Regions from separate parts of the Devosia alba genome, predicted to be linked through region 1. Evidence: predicted binding sites of a transcription regulator. Region 1 holds the regulator's gene; each other region holds the start of a gene.
What was found. The regulator LexA, encoded in region 1, represses DNA repair genes until DNA is damaged. The targets are predictions, from matches to a motif close to TGTTCNNNNTGTGTTCNG.
Positions count from the first base shown of each region.

Region 2: ABFY71_RS16240 (PA0069 family radical SAM protein) is a predicted target of LexA. The motif match lies at 2,127-2,144, and genes of this name have one in related genera.
Region 3: ABFY71_RS15480 (helicase-related protein) is a predicted target of LexA. The motif match lies at 4,739-4,756, and genes of this name have one in related genera.
Region 4: ruvC (crossover junction endodeoxyribonuclease RuvC) is a predicted target of LexA. The motif match lies at 1,354-1,371, and genes of this name have one in related genera.

Region 1 covers NZ_JBDUUI010000001.1:5,135-10,936, forward strand. The annotation lists gene ABFY71_RS00020 (NADH:ubiquinone oxidoreductase subunit NDUFA12) at 738-1,136, shown strand; gene ABFY71_RS00025 (DUF2155 domain-containing protein) at 1,147-1,578, shown strand; gene ABFY71_RS00030 (GyrI-like domain-containing protein) at 1,715-2,212, shown strand; gene lexA (transcriptional repressor LexA) at 2,276-2,989, opposite strand; gene ABFY71_RS00040 (molybdopterin molybdotransferase MoeA) at 3,098-4,300, opposite strand; gene moaC (cyclic pyranopterin monophosphate synthase MoaC) at 4,297-4,773, opposite strand; gene trpC (indole-3-glycerol phosphate synthase TrpC) at 4,773-5,585, opposite strand; gene trpD (anthranilate phosphoribosyltransferase) at 5,585-5,802, opposite strand, start outside.
Region 2 covers NZ_JBDUUI010000013.1:51,884-57,685, reverse strand. The annotation lists gene ABFY71_RS16250 (hypothetical protein) at 1-177, shown strand, start outside; gene ABFY71_RS16245 (HAD family hydrolase) at 210-908, shown strand; gene ABFY71_RS16240 (PA0069 family radical SAM protein) at 905-2,053, opposite strand; gene ABFY71_RS16235 (MDR family MFS transporter) at 2,447-3,922, shown strand; gene moaB (molybdenum cofactor biosynthesis protein B) at 3,983-4,519, opposite strand; gene ABFY71_RS16225 (MFS transporter) at 4,497-5,802, opposite strand, start outside.
Region 3 covers NZ_JBDUUI010000011.1:84,596-90,397, reverse strand. The annotation lists gene ABFY71_RS15495 (VUT family protein) at 62-697, shown strand; gene fdxA (ferredoxin FdxA) at 724-1,062, opposite strand; gene ABFY71_RS15485 (RNA-binding S4 domain-containing protein) at 1,219-1,626, opposite strand; gene ABFY71_RS15480 (helicase-related protein) at 1,630-4,635, opposite strand; gene ABFY71_RS15475 (pyridoxal phosphate-dependent aminotransferase) at 5,176-5,802, shown strand, end outside.
Region 4 covers NZ_JBDUUI010000010.1:87,235-93,036, forward strand. The annotation lists gene ABFY71_RS14745 (GGDEF domain-containing protein) at 1-407, opposite strand, end outside; gene ABFY71_RS14750 (GGDEF domain-containing protein) at 500-1,195, opposite strand; gene ruvC (crossover junction endodeoxyribonuclease RuvC) at 1,414-1,920, shown strand; gene ruvA (Holliday junction branch migration protein RuvA) at 1,917-2,534, shown strand; gene ruvB (Holliday junction branch migration DNA helicase RuvB) at 2,531-3,568, shown strand; gene ybgC (tol-pal system-associated acyl-CoA thioesterase) at 3,565-3,963, shown strand; gene tolQ (protein TolQ) at 4,222-4,923, shown strand; gene tolR (protein TolR) at 4,925-5,374, shown strand; gene ABFY71_RS14785 (hypothetical protein) at 5,379-5,802, shown strand, end outside.

The sequences.
Region 1 (5,802 bases):
TGTAACGGGCACACAAAGTCCCGCGAGCCGAAAACCCGGCTTCTTACCCAAATCTGTTTTGACGCGTCACCAACCGAGCCCGTGGCCGGGCCCGAAAAACTTGCCTGTGCCCCCGTATCGCTCTGGTCTGATGCCAGTGCTTGACCAGGGGACTTGAGCCAACGACATGGTGTGCTGTCGGCCTGCTCAAAACATCTGCCGATTCAGACGACGCGTCAACGTCACAAATCACAAGGTCTAGTGGTTGAGGGCAGCTCCGAGACAACCACTAGTAGGCTCAATATGTGGATTACGGGGACAAACTTCAAGCAAAACCGGCACTTGGCTGCCGCTATTCAGACACCCGATTCCGTCACATGAAGTCGCGATAAGTGAGCCGAAAGATCGCCGCTAAAGCGCCGAAATACCAAGGCTAAACGCCTTTGCTGCCGGCGCGTTAAAATGTCGGTAACCATGTCCGGAATGTCTCGAATCAATCGACCACAACGCTGTCAAGCACAGAAAGATTGCGCAAAAATCGCTGCATGCCCTCTACCAGAGCCGGTGGTGGTGTGCCCCCCATGGCCTACCAGATGCAGTAGCAGGGGCATGGCATGCGCGCCGGGCAGCCGGGCCGCTCCGCGATCGCGACGCGCAATGCCCAATTGTCGCAACGAAACGCCCGCCAAACACTAGGCTGCAACACTGCACCATGATACACCCGGCGCACTCGCACCTCTCGACGGCGGAATCGACAATTGGCTAAATCCGGTATCAAGCAGTTCCTGAGCGAAATCTTCTCCTGGTGGGGCGGTCAGACCTGGGGCACCCGTCTATGGATCTGGCGCTTCGGCGACTATGTCGGCAGCGACGAATTCGGCAATCAATACTACCAGGATCGCAAGGCCGACCGACGCTATGTGACCTATGCCGGTCCCGCCGACGCTTCCACCATTGGCCAGGGCTGGCATGGCTGGATGCATCACCGTACCGATATCGTCCCCACCAAGGCCAATTACGCGGCCCGCGACTGGGAATTGCCGCATCAGAAAAACCTGACCGGCACCGCGGCAGCCTATCGGCCCGATGGCAGCCTGCTCAACAAGGGCGAACGCCCCCGCGTCACCGGCGACTACGACGCCTGGTCGCCTGAGTAAGGCCGGCGCCTTGCGCCACCGCACTGCCTTGCCCCATCTGTTGACCGTCCTGGCGCCAATCGCGGCGCTGGGGGTTTTGGGCATTACGGGCCCGGCATGGGCCCAACCCACCGCCAACCCGGTTGCCACCTTTTCCGGCCTCGACAAGATTACCGGCCGCATTACCCGCTTTGATGTCTATATCGACGAGACCGTGCTGTTTGGTGCGCTCGAGATCACGCCGCGCGCCTGCTATAACCGTCCGGCCACCGAAACCCAGCGCACCTCGGCCTTTCTTGAGGTCGACCAGCGCAGCCTGACCGGCACCTCCAAGCGCATCTTCACCGGCTGGATGTTTGCCGACAGCCCGGCGCTCAACGCCATCGACCATGCGGTCTATGATGTGTGGCTGATCGAGTGCGACACCAGCACCGATGTGCCGGCGCCCGACGCGCGCGACTGATTCTCTTCCGAAAAACGCACAACGCTGTCGAACTGTCCAAAGTTCAATCGTCTAGCGTGCAGTACCCGTTCGCCGCTGGTTCTGCTGCGCCGGCGTGCTGCCTTGCCCCCAGGGGGGCCGCCAGAGGAGACATATTGTGCTGACCAGTCCCGTGCTTGAAGACCGCACCGCCCAAACCTATGCCTATATCCCCTTCACCGTCACCATGGCAGAGATGCAAAAGCCGGCCGACGAGGGGTTTCCGGCGTTGTTCGCCTGGCTCGCCAGCCACGGCCTTACCCCCATTGGGGCGCCATTCTACAATTACCGACGGATCGACATGGCCAGGACACTCGATGTCGAAGCCGGCGTGATGGTTGAGCGCGCTATGGCCGGGGACAGTCCGGTCAAGTTCGGCACCCTGCCAGCGGGGCAATATCTCAGCGCCAGCCATACCGGCCACTATGACGGCTTGCTGGACGCCACCGCGCAATTCATCGGCTGGGCGCAAGACAACAACATTGCCTGGGACATGCGCGCCGCCGCAGACGGCGATCACTTCGCCTGCCGGTTGGAAATCTACGAGACTGATCCCCGCGAGGAACCCGACCCCGCCAAATGGCTCACCCGGCTGTCATTCAAGACAACCGGCTGACCGGCATAAAGGGGCGGGGCGGCGGGGCCATCCATCGCGCCGCTCATCACGGCGGGCAGGCAATCAGTACTTGCGCAGCAATCCGACCAGCCGGCCCTGAACCTTGACGCGGTCGGGCGGGAAAATGCGGGTCTCATAGGCCGGGTTGGCCGCTTCGAGCGCAATGGTATTACCCTTGCGGCGCAGGCGCTTGAGGGTGGCCTCTTCATCGTCCACCAGAGCCACGATGATTTCCCCGGTGCTGGCGGCGTCCTGCTTGCGGATCAGCACGGTGTCGCCATCAAAAATGCCGGCATCGATCATCGAATCGCCGCGCACTTCGAGCGCGAAATGTTCGCCACTGCCCAGCATTTCGGGTGGCACCATGATGGTGTGTGAATGAGACTGAATTGCCTCGATCGGTGTGCCGGCTGCAATGCGGCCCATGACCGGGATGGAAATCGAGCGCACGCCGTCATCATCAGCGGCCATCCGCGAGGGCGGGCTGGCGACCTTGCCCAGATTGCCCTCGATCACCGACGGCTCGAAGCGCGCCTTGCGGCCACCCAGTGACGGGTTCATCGAATCGGGGAGTTTGATCACTTCGAGTGCCCGCGCCCGATTGGGCAGGCGGCGAATGAACCCGCGCTCTTCAAGCGCGGTAATCAGCCTGTGAATGCCGGACTTGGACGCCAGATCGAGTGCATCCTTCATCTCATCAAACGATGGCGGGATGCCGCTTTCCTTCATCCGCTCGTGGATGAACATCAACAGCTCGTGTTGTTTGCGGGTCAGCATGGGGCCCCTCGGGGTGAGAATCGGAACATAGACAGAACGACTATAAGTGTTCCAGTTATGTTCTGCAATATCCCGTGCAATTTTGTGCTGCGCCCAGACTCGACGGCGTCAGAATGCGTCGACCACGATCGTCTCGACCATCGCGCCGGCGGGCTGGCCCGGGTCGTGTTCGGGTTGCACGATCAGCAGGTCCGCCCTGGCCATGGACGAGGTGTGGCCGCTATCGGTCTGGCTGATCGGCAGGGCCTGGGGGCCGGTTGGAGTCTGCAGCAACTGCGCCCGCATGAAATGGCGGCGTGCCGTATTGGGCGGGGTCGGCGCCGCCAATGGCAGGTGCCAGTGAATCTGCGGCGCCAGGCCCAGCCAGGCGCGCAGGGCCGGCTTGATGAAGACAATGGCGGTGACCATGGCGGAAACCGGATTGCCCGGCAGCCCGAACACCAGGGTCTTCCCAACGGTGCCGAACATCAGCGGCTTGCCCGGCCGCATATTGATCTTCCAGAAATCCAGGGTGACCCCGAGTTCGAGCAGGATTTCCTGCACGAAGTCATGATCACCGACACTGGCGCCGCCCGTGGTGATCAGCACATCGGGCTCATCGGCGAGGATCGCCACCAGCCTGGCGCGCAACTGGTCCCGCTGGTCGCGCGCAATACCATGGTCGGTGACGGTTTGGGCATAGGGGGCCAACAGGGGCGCGAGGCCAAAGCTGTTTGACGCGATGATCTGATCGGGCCCAAGGACCGCGCCTGGCAGTTCCAGCTCGTCGCCGGTTGCCAGCAGGGCGATGCGCGGGCGCTTGGATACGCTCAGGGCGGGGGCATTGGCAGCAGCAGCGACGGCCAGCTGCATCGGCGTCAAGCGGACACCTGCGGCGATCAGGGCCTGGCCAACGGCAAAATCATTGCCCCTGGCCCGCACATTGCGGCCCGGCTGGGGCTGGCTCGAAAACGATACGCGGTCGCCGTCGAGCGTGGCATCTTCCTGCATGATCACCGCATCGGCGCCATCGGGCACGGGAGCGCCGGTGAAAATCCGCACCGCCTCGCCGGCGCCGAGGGTTCCGGCAAACCCGGCCCCGGCTTGCGCCGTGCCGATGATCGCCAGACTGTGGCCCGGCGCAATATCTTCGGCGCGCACGGCATAGCCATCCATGGCGCTGGCATTGAAGGGCGGTTGATCGTGCCGGGCCAGCACGGGGGCAAGCAGGACCCGGCCTGCCGCCTCGCCGAGTGGCAGGCTTTCGCCCACTGGCGCAGGCACCCGGCGCAATATGGCAGCGATGGCGTTCTCAACCGGGAGCAGGCTCATGACCGCACAAACGCCCCGGATTTGCCGCCGGACTTTTCCATCAGGCATATGTCGGTGATCAGCATGCCCCGGTCGATCGCCTTGGCCATGTCGTAGAGCGTCAGCGCGGCGGTCGAGGCGGCCACCAGGGCTTCCATTTCCACCCCGGTCTGCCCGGTGGTTTCCGCGGTCGCGATGATCACAATGGCATCTTCGCCATGCTCGGCAATCTCCACGCTGACCTTGGTCAGGGCAATGGGATGGCAGAGCGGGATCAGATCGGCAGTCTTTTTGGCGGCCATGATGCCGGCAATGCGCGCCACCGCCAGGGCATCACCCTTTTTGAGACCGCCCGCCATGATGGTGGCGATGGTTTCAGGCTGGCCCACAAGGCGCGCCTGCGCCACGGCACGGCGACGCGTCACCGCCTTGTCGGCAATATCGACGATATGGGCCTCGCCCCTGGCATTGAGGTGGGTCAGTCCCTGCGCCATCAGTGGGCCGCCTGCACTGACCCCAGCAGCAGCGCCCGGGTGGCCGCAGCCACGTCATCCTGACGCATCAGGCTCTCGCCCACGAGGAAAGTGCCGATACCGGCCTCCCGGTCGAGTTTGAGCAGGTGCTCGTGGTCGACAATGCCGCTCTCGCTGACCAGCAGGGTGCCCTGCGGCACGCCACCCGCAAGATTGACCGAAGTCTCCAGCGTGGTCTCAAACGTGCGCAGATTGCGGTTATTGATGCCGATGAACCTGGCACCCAGCGCCACGGCCCGATCCAGTTCAAGCTGATCATGCACTTCCACCAGCGCGTCCATCTGCCACTCCGCGGCGGCGTCCAGCAGATAGCGCGCCACCTCGTCATTGACGGCGGCCATGATGATCAGAATGCAGTCGGCGCCCCAGGCCCGCGCTTCGGCGACCTGATAGGTCTCGAACAGGAAGTCCTTGCGCAGGACGGGCAGGTTCACCGCCGCCCGCGCCTCGATCAGAAACTGCGGCGAACCCTGAAAGCTGGGCTGGTCGGTCAGCACGGACAGGCACGCGGCGCCGCCCGCTTCATAAGCGCGGGCAATCGCAGCCGGATTGAAATCGGCCCGGATCAAGCCCTTGGACGGGCTGGCCTTCTTCACCTCGGCAATCAGCGCATACTGATCATTGGCCCGCTTGGCCTTGAGGGCCTTGACGAAGCCGCGCGGGGGAGGCTGGTCATGGGCTTGCGCCACCACTTCGGCCCAGGGCCGCAGCGACTTGGCAGCAGCGATCTCGTCGCGCTTATAGGCTTCGATCTGCTTGAGAATATCGGTCATCAGTCGCGTCCATTCGATACCGCTACCAGGCGGGCGAGAGTGTCTTTGGCCTTGCCGCTGTCGATCAGGCTGGCGGCGGCTTCGGCCCCTTCGCGCAGATCGGCCACCTTGTCGGCCACGATCAGCGCCGCGCCGGCATTGAGCAGCACGATATCGCGATAGGCGCCCGGTGCCCCATCGAACAGCGCATGCATGGCCCGGGCATTGTATTCGGGAT
Region 2 (5,802 bases), on a different contig from region 1:
CGCACGGCGGAGGTGCTTGAGAAGATGAAACAGCGCAATGCCATGACCCTGACCGTCCCCTTGATAGATGCCGCCAGCGCCGAACGCAGCACCCATACGGTGCGACTGTCGCTGCGGGGCGTGCTCGCCTCGCTCGATTTCATGGCCGCGTTCGCCCGCAAGGTCGCCCAATACTAGCCACGCCCCTTCCAGAAACCCCGGAACCCTTCATGACCCCGACGCCCGGCGCCGCGCTGCTGTTTGATATCGATGGCACGCTGGCCGATACCGATCCGGTGCACCTGGAGGCCTTCAACCGCGCCTTTGCGCCCTTCGGTCACCATTTCGACCGCGCACGCTTTGCCCGCGAACTGCAGGGGCTGGCCAATGTCGACATTGCCCGCACGCTGCTGCCCGGTCTGTCTCCCGCCCAAGGCATGGCCGTGCTCGATGCCAAGGAAGCGCTGTTCCGCGATCTGGCAGCTTCCTCCATCCACGCTGTCCCCGGGCTGTTTGCCCTGCTCGATCTGGCCGATGCCGCCGGTATCGCAATGGCGGCAGTGACCAATGCGCCGCGCGCCAATGCCGAGCTGATCCTTGACGGGCTTGGGATCACCCATCGCTTCAAGGCCCTGGTGATCGGCGCGGAACTGGCGCATGGCAAGCCCCATCCGCTGCCCTATCTCGAAGGGCTGCGGTTGCTCGGCGCCGATGCCGCCGTTTCGGTCGCCTTCGAGGATTCGCGCACCGGCATCGCCTCGGCAACCGCCGCCGGTCTGGCCACTATCGGCATGCGCACCAGCCTCGACGATGCGCAATTGCGCGCCGCCGGCGCGGTGCTCTCCGCTGATGGCTATGACGATCCGGCCGTGCTGGACTTCATCGGCACCTGGCTGCGCAGGCCCGCCACCGCCCAGGGCCGGGCCTAGAACAGGCTCATCTGCGCGCTTTCGAGCTGGGGCGGCGTGAACAGGTCACTGCGCAGGCCGGGCAGCTTGCCATCGAGCCCATAGCGCTCCCGCGCCTTGTCGAAGCGCTGCCGCAGCAGCGTGGCATAGGGGCCTTCGCCCGTCATGCGGGTGCCGAAGCGGCTGTCATAATCCTTGCCGCCGCGCGTATCGCGCACCAGCGACAGCACATGGCGCACCCGATCGGGGAAATGCCGCAGCAGCCATTCGCGGAACACGTCGCGCACTTCGCCGGGCAGGCGCAGCAGGATCATCTGGGCACTGCTCGCCCCCTGTGCCGCGGCGGCATCGAGAATGCGTTCGAGCTCCATATCGTTGATCGCCGGGATCATCGGCGAGGCAAACACCGCCACCGGCACGCCGGCTTCGCTCAGCAGCCGGATGGCTTCCAGCCGGCGGGCCGGGGAGGAGGCGCGCGGCTCCATGCGGCGGCTCAGCTTGTGGTCCATCGAGGTCATCGAAATGGCGACCTTGACCAGGCCCAGCTTGGCCAGTTCGCTCAGCAGGTCGAGATCGCGGATGATCAGCGAGGACTTGGTAGTGATCATCACCGGATGCCTGGTCTCCAGCATCACCTCGAGAATGCCGCGCGTCAGCTTGTGCTTGCGCTCGGCCGGCTGGTAGGGGTCGGTATTGGTGCCCATGGCAATGGGCTTGACCCGATAGCTCTTGGCCGACAGCTCAGCCCGCAGCGCCTCGACGGCATTGGTCTTCACATAGATATCGCGCTCGAACTCGATCCCGGCCGAATGGCCCAGAAAGGCGTGCGTTGGCCGGGCATAGCAATAGGAACAGCCATGCTCGCAGCCACGATAGGCGTTGATCGAGCGCTCGAAGCCGATGTCGGGACTGTCATTGGAGGTGATGATGGTCTTGGCGCGCTCTGCATGCTCGACCGTCTCAAAGATCGACAGCGGCTCGACATTGTCCCAGCCATCGTCGAAGGATTCGCGGGTCTGCTTTTCAAAGCGGCCACTGCGATTGCTCTGCGCGCCGCGGCCGCGAATGCGGTCCACGTCGAGCAGCTCGCGCCGCGCCAGATCGGCGTCGCGACTGCGGCTCAGCCGCTCGAGGGCTTCAAATGACGGAGCTTGATAGAGGGCCATGCGAACATCTCCTGCCGAGGTTGGAGCAGTCGAATCGTGACTGAACAACGCTTCAGTGATGTAGCAGTTCCATTGGAACAGAACAAGAACATTAACCGGATCGCCGACACTGGTGTAGCGCGGCGGCAACAGCATCGATCCAACAAACCCGGTCCGCACAGCTACGAATAGACGAGTGCGTCGAACCCGACTATGCCAAGCGCCCTGCCAATCACATCCGCGTCATCGCGAGCCGGCCAGCGCATGCCACCTTGATGCTGCGCAGCGGTGTCGCCGCCGCGATTGAGCGTTCTGCTGACAGCCGATGTCACAGGAATAGTTCAAGACCACGTCGAATATGACTGGGGCCGTTCGTCATCCTGACGACGCCTGCCGATCCGAGGGAAATCATTGATGACGACCGAAGCACAATTCACCGACTCCGCGCTGCCGGGCGCGCTGGCACCTGCCGACAACGCGGCGCGCAACAAACTGGTCATTGCCCTGCTGCTGGGCTCCACTTTCGTCGTCTTTCTCAATGAGACGATGATGAGCGTGGCCATCCCCCATCTGATGGCTGATCTGGGTATCCAGGCCAATATGGCGCAGTGGCTGACCACCGCCTTCCTGCTCACCATGGCCATCGTCATTCCGATTACCGGCTTTCTGCTGCAGCGCATGAACACCCGCCCGATCTTCATGCTGGCCATGGCGGTTTTTACCGCTGGCACGCTGATCTGCGCCGCTGCGCCGGGCATCGAGCTGCTGATTTTCGGCCGCGTCATCCAGGCCGTCGGCACCGCCATCATGATGCCGCTGCTGATGACCACGGTGATGACCCTGGTGCCGCCGGAAACCCGCGGCAAGACCATGGGCAATATCTCCATCGTCATCTCGGTGGCGCCCGCCATCGGCCCGACCATTGGCGGCTTCATCCTGGCCAATTTCGAGTGGCGCTGGATGTTCATCCTGATGCTGCCCATCGCCCTGGCGGCGCTGGCCCTGGGGGCGCGCAAGATGCAGAACGTCACCACGCCGCGCTATGCGCCGCTCGACATTGTCTCGGTGATCCTCTCCGCGCTGGCCTTTGGTGGCCTGGTCTATGGCCTGTCCAGCCTGGGCGAAGGCGAGCAGGCGGGGGCCGCCTTCCCGATCTGGCTGCCGCTGGTGATCGGTGTGGTGGCCATGGTGGTGTTCATCTGGCGCCAGATCGGTCTGGCACGGCAGGACAAGGCGCTGCTCGATCTGCGCACGTTCCAGTCCCGCAATTACACCGTTTCGGTGCTGACCATGGCCATCGCCATGATGGCGCTGTTCGGCGTGGTGATTCTGCTGCCCATCTATACCCAGAACGTATTGGGCATAGACACGCTGCAGACCGGGCTCCTGCTGCTGCCCGGCGGCTTGCTGATGGGCCTGCTGGCGCCTTCGGTGGGGCGGCTTTATGACCGCATCGGCCCGACCAGGCTTCTGGTGCCGGGCACGGCACTGGTGTCGCTGGTCCTGTGGGCCTTGACCCGGGTCGATCAGCACACCTCGGTCTGGGCCATTCTGACCGGCCATATCATCATCAGCGTCGGCCTTGCCCTGATCTTCACGCCCCTGTTCACCGCCGCAATGGGCTCGGTGCGGATGGACATGTACTCTCATGGCAGCGCCATTCTGGGCTCGGTGCAACAGGTCGCCGGGGCGGCGGGCATTGCCCTGTTCGTGGCCCTGATGACCATTCGCACGGCCAGTCTGGCGGCAGATGGGCTGGAGCCGGTGAGCGCATTGGCCGGCGGCATTCAGCTGGCGTTTCTGGTCGGGGCGGTGATTTCCCTGTTCGCCATCGTCACCGCCTTCATGGTTCGCAAGCCGGAGAACAACATGCCGGGCATGGGTCACTAGCCCAAACGTCAACGGCGCCCCGCGGGGCGCCGTTTTTTTATCCCGCTCCTGTTGGGGCGCTCAGCGCTCGTCCAGCCGGGGCATCAGTTCGACGAAGTTGCAGGGCTTGTGCCGGTAATCGAGCTGATGGGTAAGAATACCCTCCCAGGCGTCGCGGCAGGCGCCGCGCGAACCCGGCAGACAGAACACGAAGGTCGTGCCGATCAGCCCGCCGGTGGCGCGCGACTGCAGCGAGCTGGTGCCCACCGTGGTCGCCGAATACTGGTGGAACAGTACCGAAAAGCCGTCCATCCGCTTGTCGAACAGCGGCTCGACCGCTTCAGGGGTCACGTCACGACCGGAAAATCCGGTGCCACCGGTGGTCAGGATAACGTCAACGCCCGGGTCGGCGACAAAGCCCTGCACGGACTGGCGAATCAGCTGGATATCGTCGCGCACCACTACCCGCTCGGCGCAGCGGTGCCCATCGGCCTCCAGCAGCGACTTCAGCAGGGCGCCGCCGGTATCAGTCTCGAGGGTTCGCGTGTCGGACACGGCGATGACAGCGATGGAAAGGGGCTTGAATTCCCGATCCTCAAATCGTTCGGTCTTGAACATCGGGGCTCTCCTCATCATTCAACCCGGCCAACTCGTCCGGCACCGGCTCTTCGTCGACCCGCATTTCCATCTCGTCGCCGTCGCTGCGTGGATCGAGCACAATGCTCTCCGGCGTCACCTGGCGGTCATTGCCCATGGGCTGGAATGGCGCGCGGTCGGCGGCGTCCACGCTCTTGCGGATGCGCATGCGCAGGAAGGCGGTTCCGGCCAGGGCGCCGTGGAAGGTGGCGGTGACCAGGAACAGCCCCACCGGCGACCAGGCATTCATGATCAGCGAGGAGACGACCGGACCAATCGCCAGCCCGATGCCCAGGATCAGCAGCATGCCGCCGGCGATCTTGGCGAACTCGCCATCCCTGGCATAGTCATTGGCGTGCGCGACAGCGACGGCATAGATCGGGTTGGCGGCAAAGCCATAGGCGGCAAACAGCACATACATGCCCCAGCCCGCTTCGGGATTGATCAGCACGGTGAGGATGCCGACAATCGAGGCAAAGCCCGACAGGCCGATCATCACGATGCGGCGGTCAATGCGGTCCGACAGCCTGCCAAACGGGATCTGCGCCACCGCGCCCAGAATCGCGGCTATGGCGAACAACAGCGCGATGCCGCTGGCGTCGAGCCCGCGCTGATAGCCATAGACCGGCGCCAGCGTGCCGAATGAACCATTGGCCATGCCGACCGAGAACGCGGCAATCGCGGCCACCGGCGAGGTGCGGTAGAGCAGACCGATATCGATCCTGGCCGACGACAGCGGCCGTGGCTGCGGGCTTGAGGTCATCGCCGTCGGCAGAATGGCGCAGGCAAAGGCGATGGCGCCGATCACGAACGGCACATAGCCCGCCGTGCCGGTGACCGACATGGCCACCTGACCCAGCGTCGAGGCGGCCATGTTGATGGTGACATAGATGGAAAAGATCGTGCCCCGGCTCTTGTTTTCGGCGACTTCGTTGAGCCAGCTCTCCACGATCATCGCCGCCCCGGCGAAGCAGAACCCCGACAGGGCGCGCAGCACGATCCAGCTGATATCGTTGACCCAGAGCAGGTTGAGCAGAATGGTAATGGTGCCGATGGCCGCCATCACCGAAAACGCCCTGATATGCCCGGCCTTGCGCACCACCATGGGCACGGTGATGGAGCCGGCGACGAAACCGACCGACCACCCAGTGCCGATCAGGCCCAGCGCCAGCAGGGAAAAGCCTTCCTCGGCGCCGCGCACCGAGAGCAGCAGCCCCTGCAGCCCGCCGCCAAACATCAGTAGGGCAGAGCCCATGAACAGGGCG
Region 3 (5,802 bases), on a different contig from region 1:
CAATCTCGGCACATCCCGCCCTGGTCTACTGCCAGTGAGCGGCTCATAGAGGTGCATTCTGATGCTTGCTCGTTTTTGGGTGGCCATTGCCGCCATGGTCGTGGTTGTCGCGGCCTCCAATTTCCTGGTCCAGTTCCCCGTCGATTTCCAGCTTGGCTCCATCCATCTGGGAGACATTCTCACCTGGGGGGCCTTTACCTATCCAATCGCCTTCCTGGTCACCGACCTGACCAATCGCAGCTTTGGCCCGGCGCGGGCCCGGCAGGCCGTGCTGGCCGGTTTTGCGGTTGCGGTGCTGATCTCGATCTATCTGGCGACGCCGCGCATCGCCATTGCCTCGGGCACGGCGTTCCTGACGGCGCAATTGCTCGACATCACCATATTCAACCGCCTGCGCACCAGTGCGTGGTGGAAGGCCCCGGTGGTGTCATCGCTGTTCGGCTCGGCAATGGATACGGTGATCTTCTTTTCGCTGGCCTTTGCCGCGCCGTTCGGCGTGCTCGACACCCTGTTTGGCCGCGAGGATGGTTCACTGGCTTTTCCAGCCCCGCTACTGGGCGTGGGTCCTGAGGTCGAGTTGTGGGTGTCACTGGGCCTGGGCGACTTCACCGTGAAGCTGGTGCTCGCCGTGCTGCTGCTGGTGCCCTACAAGACGCTGCGCGACCGGCTGGCCGGCCGCGACGCTTTGGCAGTCTGAACTTGCCGGGGGGCGGCTGAGTTCGATCAGTCGCCTTCGCCGGGCTTTTCCGAGAAGTATTTTTCAAACTTGCCCGTCTCGCCATCCCGCTCCTTGGCTTCGGGCATGGGATCGCGCCGTTCGGTGAGATTGGGCCAGATCGAGGCGTATTTGGTGTTGATCTCCAGCCAGTGGTCCAGCCCGCTCTCGGTGTCAGGGCTGATGGCCTCGGCCGGGCACTCGGGTTCGCACACGCCGCAGTCGATACACTCGTCCGGATGGATCACCAGCATGTTCTCGCCTTCGTAGAAGCAGTCCACGGGACAGACTTCAACGCAGTCGGTGTATTTGCAGACGATGCAATTGTCGGTGACGATGTAGGTCATCCAGGGGCAATCCCGCATAGAAGCCGGCGCGCCAGGCGGCGCAACCAGAGTGATCTCAACAGTCCGGTGCTAAACTCTTTTCAGGTGGGCTGCAAGGTCAGCCGGAGGCAGGGTTTGGCGCGAATCCGTCCATCTAAGGAACCATTTGCCACAGGCTCAGTCGGCCCCGTCCTGCAGGCGGTCCGTGTCGCGCCGTTGCTTTTTGGTAGGACGGCCGGTGCCTGCATCGCGCGGGGCGATGGCAGCCTCATAGGGCGACTGTTCGGCCCTGGGCAGGGCGGGCGGCGACAGATCCTCATATAGCCCCTGCGCTTCGGTGGCGGGGCCGCGACGGGTGCCCGGGGCGATGATGCGCCAGACCACAATCCGATTGTGCAGCGCCATGGTCAGCACATCGCCAGCACCGATCTTGAGATCGCTGCGATCGGTGCGCTCGGAATTGACCCGAACGGCACCGGATTCGATGAATTTTTGCGCCAGGGTGCGCGACTTTATGGCACGCGCAAAAAACAGGAACCTGTCGAGCCGCTCCTTGCGGGCGGCGGGCTCGACAGGCCCCGGCAAGTGCTAGTTCACCTTGCTGTCGCGCAGGGCAGCAAGCTTGGCGAAGGGGCTATCGGGATCAAAGACCTTGTCGCGCTTTTCTTCACGCGGCTGCTGGAACTTGGCGCGTTCGCCCTTCTGGCTGTCCGGCCGGCGATTCTCATTGCGCGGCCGGCCTTCCGGCCTGGCCTTGGGATTGAGGTGCTGCGCCTTGGTCAGATCCTGCACTTCCCCTTCAGGGCGGCGCGGGGCCTGCGAACGGTTGGGGCGCTGCCGCGGCTCGCCCTCGGGCCGGCGGCGGCTTTCATGCCGCTTGGCTTCGGGGCGCTTGCCGCTGGGCGACCAGATTTCGTCGAACTCGGGTTCGGCCGGTGGGGTCGGGGCGGTTTCGCCAGCCAGTGCCTCGGTCTCTGGCGCTGCCTCGACAATGGTGGTGGCCGGAATGGCTGCGTCCTGGGCCGGCGTCGCCTCGTCCGCCAGCGCTGTGACTGGCGCTTCCTCAGCAGCGTCGGTGGTGACGGGGTTTTCGGCCAGGGTTTCCTCGAGCGCGGGCGCTTCGGCACTGGCTTCGGCCGGGGTGACGGGGGCGGCGATTTTTGGCGTGCGTTTGACGCGATAGCCAAGTGAATTGAGGATCGAGGCAAAGTCTTCGCCCGAGCAGCCCAGCAGCGAGGTCATCTCCACGGTGACGCGGAAGCCATTGCCCTCGGCCGCCCCGGCGGGCACTTCGCCCTGGTGGCGGGTTGGATCGAGAGCGATCAAGGGGCGAATGATGTCGGCCAGGCGTTCGAGAATGTCGACCCGCACGGCGCGCTTGCCAGCGACCTTGAAGCCGGCGATCTCGTAAAGCCGGGTGTCGACTTCGGGATCAACGAGAAAGCTGGTGCGACCCGACAGCACGATATGGGGAATATCGGTGACGCCGGGCTGGCGAATGCCGCCATTTTTCAGTGCGAACAGAATCAGCGCCAGCTCGCGCGGGGCGGGCTTGAGCGAAAGCGGCAGGTAGATGTGATAGGCGCCAAACTTGATGCCCAGCTTGCGCATCTTGCCGCGGACGTCCTGATCGAGGTTTTTTACCTCATCGGCGACCTGGCTGCGCGGGATCAGCCCGAGATGCTCGAACAGCTGAAAGGCAATGCCGCGCGCGGTACCGTCGAGATCAGCCGGCGCTTCGAGCGCCATGACGGATTCAAGAATAGTGTTGACGTGGTGGCGCAGCCACAGGTTCAGGCGATCCTGTACCCGTTCCAGATCGGTTCCGGTCAGCGTCTCATCGGCCAGAATCAGCAGGCGCGGCCGATACAGCGTATCGCCCTCGACCAGTTCGGCGACGATATCGCCTTTCCAGCGCATGCGACCATCGGTGGCCAGCACAAGTTCTTCATTGGGCGCGCCAGCCAGGCGATCGGCCCGGTGGTGGATTTCGGGCGCCACAACCTGATCGGCGGCGGACCGCAGATTCTTGATGTCGGCGTCGCCATCGTTGCGGGCCAGGGTGAAGCGGAAGCCTTCGAGCGTGCCGATGAGATGGCCTTCCAGCCGTACTTCGCCGCGCTCATTGATCTCGGGAGATGCCATACGTTTGTCTTTCAGGTGACGAAGCAACACGCTGGTGCGCCGGTCGACGAAGCGTTGAGTTAGTCGCTCGTGCAGCGCGTCACTCAGTCGGTCCTCAATGTCTCGGGTCTTTTCGCGCCAATGTGAAGGGTCTGCAAGCCAGTTTTTGCGGTTGGCGACGAAGGTCCATGTGCGAATCTGCTTGATCCGGTTGCTCAAGGTGTCGATGTCGCCGCTCGCATTGTCGCAAAAGCGGACCTGCTCGGCAATCCAATCCGCGTCAACCTTCGCATGCTTGACTAAGTCGGAGTAAATACGGGTGACGATTTCGCCGTGATTGGCCGGTGAAATGCCCTGATAGTCAGGGATTTGGCAACATTCCCAGAGCAAACGGGCGCCATCGAGGCCACGCGCCAGTTTGCCGGCCTCATTGCGGGCGACAAATTCGAGGGCGCGCTGGTCGGTGGCAATGGGAACGCGGGTCAGATTGCGGTCCTGGGCACTGGCTTCAAGACTGTTGAGCAGGGCCGGGATGGATGAATAATCCAGCCGATTGTTGCGCCATTGCAGCACTTTGATGGGCGCAAAGTCGTGCGATTCGAGCGCCACGACCATTTCTTCGTCGAATCCTTCGGTGCCGGCGGTAACGCCAAAGGTGCCATTGCGGGCGTGGCGACCGGCCCGGCCGGCGATCTGACCAAGTTCGGCGGGGGTCAGTGGACGGCTGGTGCGGCCATCAAACTTGCTGTCATCGGCGAAGGCGACATGGTGGATATCGAGATTGAGCCCCATGCCGATGGCATCGGTGGCGACGAGAAAATCGACATCGCCATTCTGATAGAGCTCGACCTGGGCATTGCGCGTGCGCGGGCTGAGCGCCCCCATCACCACGGCCGCACCACCGCGTTCGCGGCGGATCAGTTCGGCAATGGCGTAAACCTGACGGCTCGAAAAGGCGACAATGGCCGAACGGGCCGGCTGGCGCGAAATCTTGCGGGAGCCCGAATAGGTGAGCTGGCTGAAACGCGGCCGGTCGATGATCTCGGCATCGGGCAACAGCCTGCGGATCAGCGGCGCCATGGTGGCGGCACCCAGCAGCAGGGTTTCGTGCCTGCCGCGCGCATGCAGGATGCGGTCGGTAAACACATGGCCACGATCAAAGTCGGTCGCGGTCTGGATTTCGTCGATGGCCAGGCAATCGACGCGAATATCGGTGGGCATGGCCTCCACGGTACAGACCCAGTAGCGCGGCTTGGCGGGGACGATGCGTTCCTCGCCGGTGATCAGCGCGACAGCCTGTTCACCCACCCGCTCGACGCAGCGCTGATAGACTTCGCGGGCCAGCAAACGCAAAGGCAGGCCGATCATCCCGGTGGGATGGGCCAGCATGCGCTCAATGGCAAAATAGGTCTTGCCGGTATTGGTGGGGCCAAGGATTGCCTTGACCGACTGGGCGGGCGGGAAACTCATTTCGACCCAATGTAGGAGGTCCGTGCGACAGTTGCGAGTGGCACGATGGGCTGTGCCAACAAAGGACAGCCAGTGCGACGTTTTTGTCATTGGGCTTAAGGGATGGAACAAGGCGCGAACGAAACGGCACCGAATCGGTGCGAATCACAAAATCCTGTTTTGTTCACCGCTAGGGGTGGTGGGTAGCTGGCGGCGACAGACACAAGAGCTGTCGGGTGCGGTGTCCCCGTTGGCCAGAACGGCTCGGGCCGCTTCAACTTGCCTAACAGGGGATGAATTGTGCGGCTTTGGCGTCGTTTTGTTAGCAAAGCGTTAATTGCTGCGGCAGCGATTTTTCTGGCCCGTTCTTGCCTGGCGGCCCGGCCCGGCTGGCTTGGCGCCGGACAAATTCACAATAAAGCCGATTGACCGTCCTGTTCCGGGACAGAACGCAAGGCGATGGCAAATGGAGACGCGCGCGGCCCAAACGTGAGAAGCGCTTTGCCAAGACCGAGCAGTTTGACTATGGTCCGCGCGGTTTTTCCACCCAGAATTGGCATCATGGCAGACGATATTCGCCCCCTTCCGCAGCCTGGTATTCTCGATATTGCGGCCTATGTGCCCGGCAAGGCCGGCGCGGCGGGCAGCCATGCCGTCAAGCTTTCGGCCAATGAAAGCCCGCTGGGGGCCAGCCCCAAGGCAGTGGCCGCCTTTCGCGCGGCGTCTGAGCATCTGGAAATCTATCCCGAGGGCTCATCGAACCTGCTGCGGACGGCGCTTTCCGACGTACATGGCGTGGCCGCCGAGCGGATCGTGTGCGGCAATGGTTCTGGTGACCTGCTGCACCTGCTCGCGCAGTGCTATCTGGGCGAAGGCGATGAGGCGGTGATGAACCGCTATGGTTTTTCGGTGTATCCGATCATCACCAAGGCGGCCGGTGCGTCGATCGTCATGGTCGAGGAGACCGACTACACGGCCGATGTCGATCTGCTGCTGGCGGCGGTGACGCCCAAAACCAAAATTGTCTGGCTGGCCAATCCGAACAATCCCACCGGCACCTATCTCAGCGATGCCGAAGTGCGGCGGCTGCATGCCGGCCTGCGTCCGGACATTCTGCTGGTGATCGATAGCGCCTATGCGGAATATGTTACGGCTGCCGACTATTCGGTGGGCCTCGATCTTGCGACC
Region 4 (5,802 bases), on a different contig from region 1:
CCGTACAGGTCGTTGATGGCCTTGAAATTGTCAGCGTCGATCATCAACAGCGCGCCGGTTTCTCCCGCGCGGCGCTGAGCCAGCAGCAGGTTGGCCTTGGCGGTGAAGGCACCTCGATTGAGGCAGGAGGTCAGGCTGTCGGTGCGCGCGACTACACCCAGCCGGGCATTGCTGCGCTGCAGTCCGCGCAGCCGCAAGCCCACAAACAGAAACATCGGCACGCCCAGAATGGCCGGCAACAGCGTGGCACTGACAACCGAGCGCTGCAGCGCAGAGCCGCCGAGATCGGCGAAGAGTAGTACGTTGAAGGCGACCGAAACAGCGACGCACACTATGGTTCCCAACAGCGTCCAGCGGCCAACGCTGGACCAGCTCTGCAGGGCAGTCAAAGTCTTGGAAGGCAACATTGGACGGGCTCCGGCTGAGGTCGCGCTGGCGGCGTGCGCCAGGACAAATGGGAAATAGTGGGCACCTTGGTCTGGTTGCTAACGGGTCGAAGTCAGGCCGCATGCGCCATGGCAACGCAATCGCGGCCTGCGCTTTTGGCTTGATAAAGGCGTTGGTCGGCGTGGCGATAGAGCACGGCATAGTCGGTTCGTGCGGCATAGGTGGCGCCGCCGATCGAGACCGAGAGCGGCCATGTTGTGCCCCCGGGGACGAAGGTGATGGCAGTAACCGCACTCCGGACGCGTTGGGCGATGCGGTCGGCGACGATGGAGTCGGCGCCGGGCAGGAAAATGCCGAATTCTTCACCGCCCAGGCGCCCGACGACGGCCTCGGATGCAGTCGTGGCGGTATGGATGGCGTCGGCGATCTGGCGCAGGGCCAGGTCGCCGTGGTCGTGACCGAACCGATCATTGACGCGTTTGAAATTGTCGGCGTCGACCACCAGCAGGGCACCGCCATTTCTGGCGCGGTGGTCGAGCCAGTGCGCGACCTCGTTGGTAAAGGCGCCACGTGTGCGGCAGCCGGTTAGCCAATCCGTGCTGGCCAGTTGCTCAAGCTGCCGGTTAACATGGCGCAATTGTTCATGTTGCATCGTCAGCAGGAAGATCATGGGGCCGCCCACCAAGACCGGCATGAAGATGGCAACGAGCAGGCCGGTAAGACCGGGGCCAGCGGAAAAAGTTTCCATGATGACAATGGTCAGGACGACGGAAAACACCACCGAAATGGCGAGTATCCCGCTCGCCACACGTCTTATCCGCCGCCATGATCGTCGTGGCAGCGCGGTGTTTGATCCGGTCATTTGGTGTTCCCTGCATCCCTGCGGCGGAAACTAGGGCGGGGCGATAAAGAATGTGTTGCGCCGTCAGAAATAATTTTAGCGAAGTGGCGGTTTTCCACTGGCCTTGTTGCCAGTTTGTTCACATAGAACTTGGTAGGATTGGCGCCTGTGATTAAGGATACCGCATGAGCTTATCCACACGAATCATCGGCATTGATCCGGGCCTGCGCAGATGTGGCTGGGGGGTGATCGAAACCCGCGGCAATCGCCTGACCTTTATTGGGGCCGGCACGGTGACGCCACCCGTCGATGGCTCGCTGGCTGACCGGCTGGCTGCGCTGTTTGCCGGGCTGGGTGTGGTGCTTGACCGCTTCGCGCCCGAGGAGGCGGCGGTGGAAGAAACCTTCGTCAATGCCGGGGTGCGCTCGGCGCTGATTCTGGGGCAGGCGCGCGGTGTGGCGCTGCTGACGCCGGCGGCGCGCGGGCTGCCGGTGGCCGAATATGCCGCCAATCTGGTCAAGAAGTCCGTGGTGGGCACGGGGCATGCCGGCAAGGGGCAGGTGGAGCTGATGGTCAGAACCCTGCTGCCGACTGCCGATTTCAAGGGGGCCGATGCGGCCGATGCGCTGGCGATCGCCATCTGTCACGCCCATCACCGGGTGGCCCTGCAACGGTTGAGGGCCAGTGCATGATCGGCAAGCTCAAAGGGCTGATTGACAGTTATGACGATGATCGGGTGCTGATCGACTGTGGTGGGGTGTGCTACGAGGTTTTCTGCTCAGGCCGCACGCTGCAGGCACTGCCGCGCGTTGGCGAGGCCGGTGTGGTGTTCATCGAAACCATCGTGCGCGAGGACATGATCCGGCTCTACGGCTTTGCCAGCGAGACCGAAAAAGCCTGGTTCAACCTGCTCTCGACCGTGCAGGGCGTGGGCGCCCGGGTTGCGCTGTCGATCCTGTCCGTGCTGTCGCCCTCCGAGCTGTCCAGCGCCATTGCGCTGCAGGACAAGGCGATGGTCGGTCGCGCCAGTGGCGTGGGACCGAAACTGGCGCTGCGCCTGGTGACCGAACTCAAGGGCAAGGTGCCCACCGGCATCGGCATTGACGCGGGTGCCCTGGGGCTGCAAACGGCACTGGGCGACGGCGTGGCGCCCGGAGCCATCACCGACGCGGTATCGGCGCTGACCAATCTGGGCTATTCGAGCGCCCAGGCCTCTGCCGCGCTGGCACGGATCGTGGCGCGCGACGGCGATGGCATGGCCACCGAAAAACTGATCCGGCTGGGATTGCGGGAGCTGAGTAGTTGACTGATCTGACCTCCCCGGCGGCGGGCCGCGATGACAATCTCGACGTCTCGCTGCGCCCCTCCGGCTTTGCTGAATTCGTGGGCCAGGCGGCCGCGCGGGCCAATCTCGAGGTATTCATCGAGGCGGCCAGGCAGCGCGGCGCGGCGCTCGATCACGTGCTGTTTGTCGGCCCGCCGGGCCTGGGCAAGACCACGCTGGCGCAGATCATCTCGCGCGAACTCGGCGTCGGCTTTCGCGCCACGTCGGGGCCGGTGATCGCCAAGGCCGGTGATCTGGCGGCGCTGCTGACCAATCTGGAAGATCGCGATGTGCTGTTCATCGATGAGATCCACCGGCTCAGTCCGGCGATCGAGGAAATCCTCTATCCGGCGATGGAGGATTTTCAGCTCGACCTGATCATTGGCGAAGGCCCGGCGGCCCGTTCGGTGCGGATCGATCTGGCACGCTTCACCCTGGTGGGCGCCACGACACGGGCCGGGTTGCTGACCACACCCTTGCGCGACCGCTTTGGCATTCCGGTGCGGCTCAATTTCTACACGCCTGAGGAACTGGTGCTGATCGTGCAACGTGGTGCGCGGCTGCTCGGCATGCCGATGGCGCAAGACGGCGCGATGGAAATCGCCCGCCGCTCGCGCGGTACGCCGCGCATTGCCGGCCGGCTGCTGCGCCGGGTGACCGATTTTGCCCTGGTGGACGGCTCGGGCGAGATCACCCGATCGATTGCCGACAAGGCGCTGCTGCGGCTCGATGTCGATGCGCGCGGGCTCGATCAACTGGACCGGCGCTATCTCAGCACCATTGCCGATTTCTATGACGGGGGTCCGGTGGGCATCGAAACCATTGCGGCGGCGCTCAGCGAGCCGCGCGACGCCATCGAGGAAATTGTCGAGCCCTATCTGCTGCAGCAGGGCTTTATCCAGCGCACCCCGCGCGGCCGCATGCTGACCGGCGCGGCGTTCCAGCATCTGGGCAAAACCGTGCCGCAGGGCTTTGTCGGCCTGCAGGCCGGCCTGTTTGAGGAGCCCGAGGCGTGAGTGTCCATCACTTCCCCATCCGCATCTACTACGAAGACACCGACTTTTCTGGCAATGTCTATCATGCAGCATATCTGAAATTCTTCGAGCGGGGGCGCACCGAGTTTCTGCGCGATGCGGGTATTCACCATGCCGAACTGGCGGCGCAGGGCCTAGCCTTTGCGGTGCGCTCGATGGAGATCAAGTTTGATGGCGCAGCCCATATTGATGATCTGCTGACCGTGACCACCGAAGTGGCCTCGGCCACCGGAGCGCGGCTGACGCTGCAACAGGCCATTTCGCGCGGTGACACCGTGCTGACGCGGGCCAGCGTCTTGGTGGTGGCGATCAAGACGGCGGGCGGACCGGCGCGGATGCCGGTGGCCATTCGGGATCTGGCTGTATCCGAAATGTGATCCGGTGCCACCGGCAATCGGATCAGTTTGAGCCGCTCAGGTGCTGCCAATCACAACTTGTTGGGTCGTGCGGGCGGACTCGCTTTGTTAACCATTCCTTGACCATAATTGCGGCAAAGCGAACATGTGTCCGGCTTCTTGTCCGCAAAGGTCCGGTCTCCGGGCATTTCTCTTAATTTTGACAGATTTCGACCCCATCGCCTGATGGCTAAGGGTCGGTGCGTGAACCGGGCCAAAAAGGATCACTACATGGAAGCCATGGACGCTGTGGGGGCCGTTGTGCCGCACACTGATTTTTCCATATGGGGTTTGTTCTGGGCCGCAGACTGGATCGTCAAGTCCGTCATGCTGGGATTGCTGGGCGCCTCGATCTGGTGCTGGGCGATCATCATCGACAAAACCATCATCTATCGCCGCACCAATGCCGAGATGAACCGCTTCGAGCGGACCTTCTGGTCGGGGCAGTCGCTTGAAGAGCTGTATCAGATGCAGTCCGAGAAGCCTTCGGGCGGCATGGGCGCGGTGTTTGTTGCCGCGATGAAGGAATGGAAGCGCAGCCACGAGCAGAATGCCGCCAGCTTTCTGGGCATGCAGCAGCGGCTAGACAAGGTGCTTGATGTGGCGATTTCGCGCGAAAGCGACATCCTCGAAAAGCGGCTGGGCTTTCTGGCGACGATCGGCTCGGCCGGTCCGTTCATCGGGTTGTTCGGCACGGTGTGGGGCATCATGAATGCCTTTACCGCAATTGCCGCGTCCTCCAGCACCAATCTGGCGGTCGTTGCCGGGCCGATTGCCGAGGCGCTGTTTGCTACCGCCATTGGCCTGGTCGCGGCCATCCCGGCGGTTATCGCCTATAACAAGCTCAGCTCGGACGCCTCAAAGATGGTGGGGCGCCTGGAAGGCTTTGCCGACGAGTTCTCCACCATTCTCAGCCGCCAGCTCGAAGCGCGGAGCCACTGATATGGGGATGGGCGCAGCAACAGGGCGCGGTGGCGGTGGCGGGCGCGGCCGTCGCGGGCGCAAAAAGGCCGTGATGAGCGAAATCAACATCACACCCATGGTGGACGTGATGCTTGTGCTGCTGATCATCTTCATGGTGGCGGCGCCGATGATGACGGTCGGGGTGCCAGTCGATCTGCCCCAGACTGCCGCCAATGAAATGCCGAGCCAGACCCAGCCCATTACCGTGGCGGTGACGCCCGAAGGGGTGATCTATGTCGACGACGATATCGTGGCCGAAGCCGACCTGACCAGCACGCTGACCAGCATGGGGGCCAATGGCGCCGAGGACCGCATCTTTCTGCGCGGCGATACCACGGCCGATTATGGTTCGGTCATGCGGGTGATGGGTATTCTGTCGGCCGCCGGCTTCAGCAAGATCGGTCTGATCACCGAGCGGGAACCGGGCTAGTCCAGTGCGCATTGGCGTCACCGCATCGATCATTGCCCATATCGCCGTGCTGACCATCGGCCTGATCAATCTGGGGTGGACGCGACCGCTGACGCCGGTGGTGGAGTCGATCTCGGTCGATCTGGTGCCGGTGGAAGAATACTCCAATATCCGTGCCGGCCAGCTCGACAGCACGATTGTCGATACGCAGACGCCCTCGATTGTCGAAGATGACCAGCCGGCCGAAATTGCCCAGCCTACCGGCAATACCGAGCAGGATCAGGCGGTGCCCTCGCCGGCCGATATCCCGACACCGGCCCCGGTGACCAATGCGGCGCCGCTGCCGGAAACCCAGCCTGAACCGGCCCCGACGCCCGAGCCAGAGCCGGCCCCGGCACCCGAACCCACTCCAGAACCCGAGCCGGCCCCGACGCCGAGTCCGGTTCCAG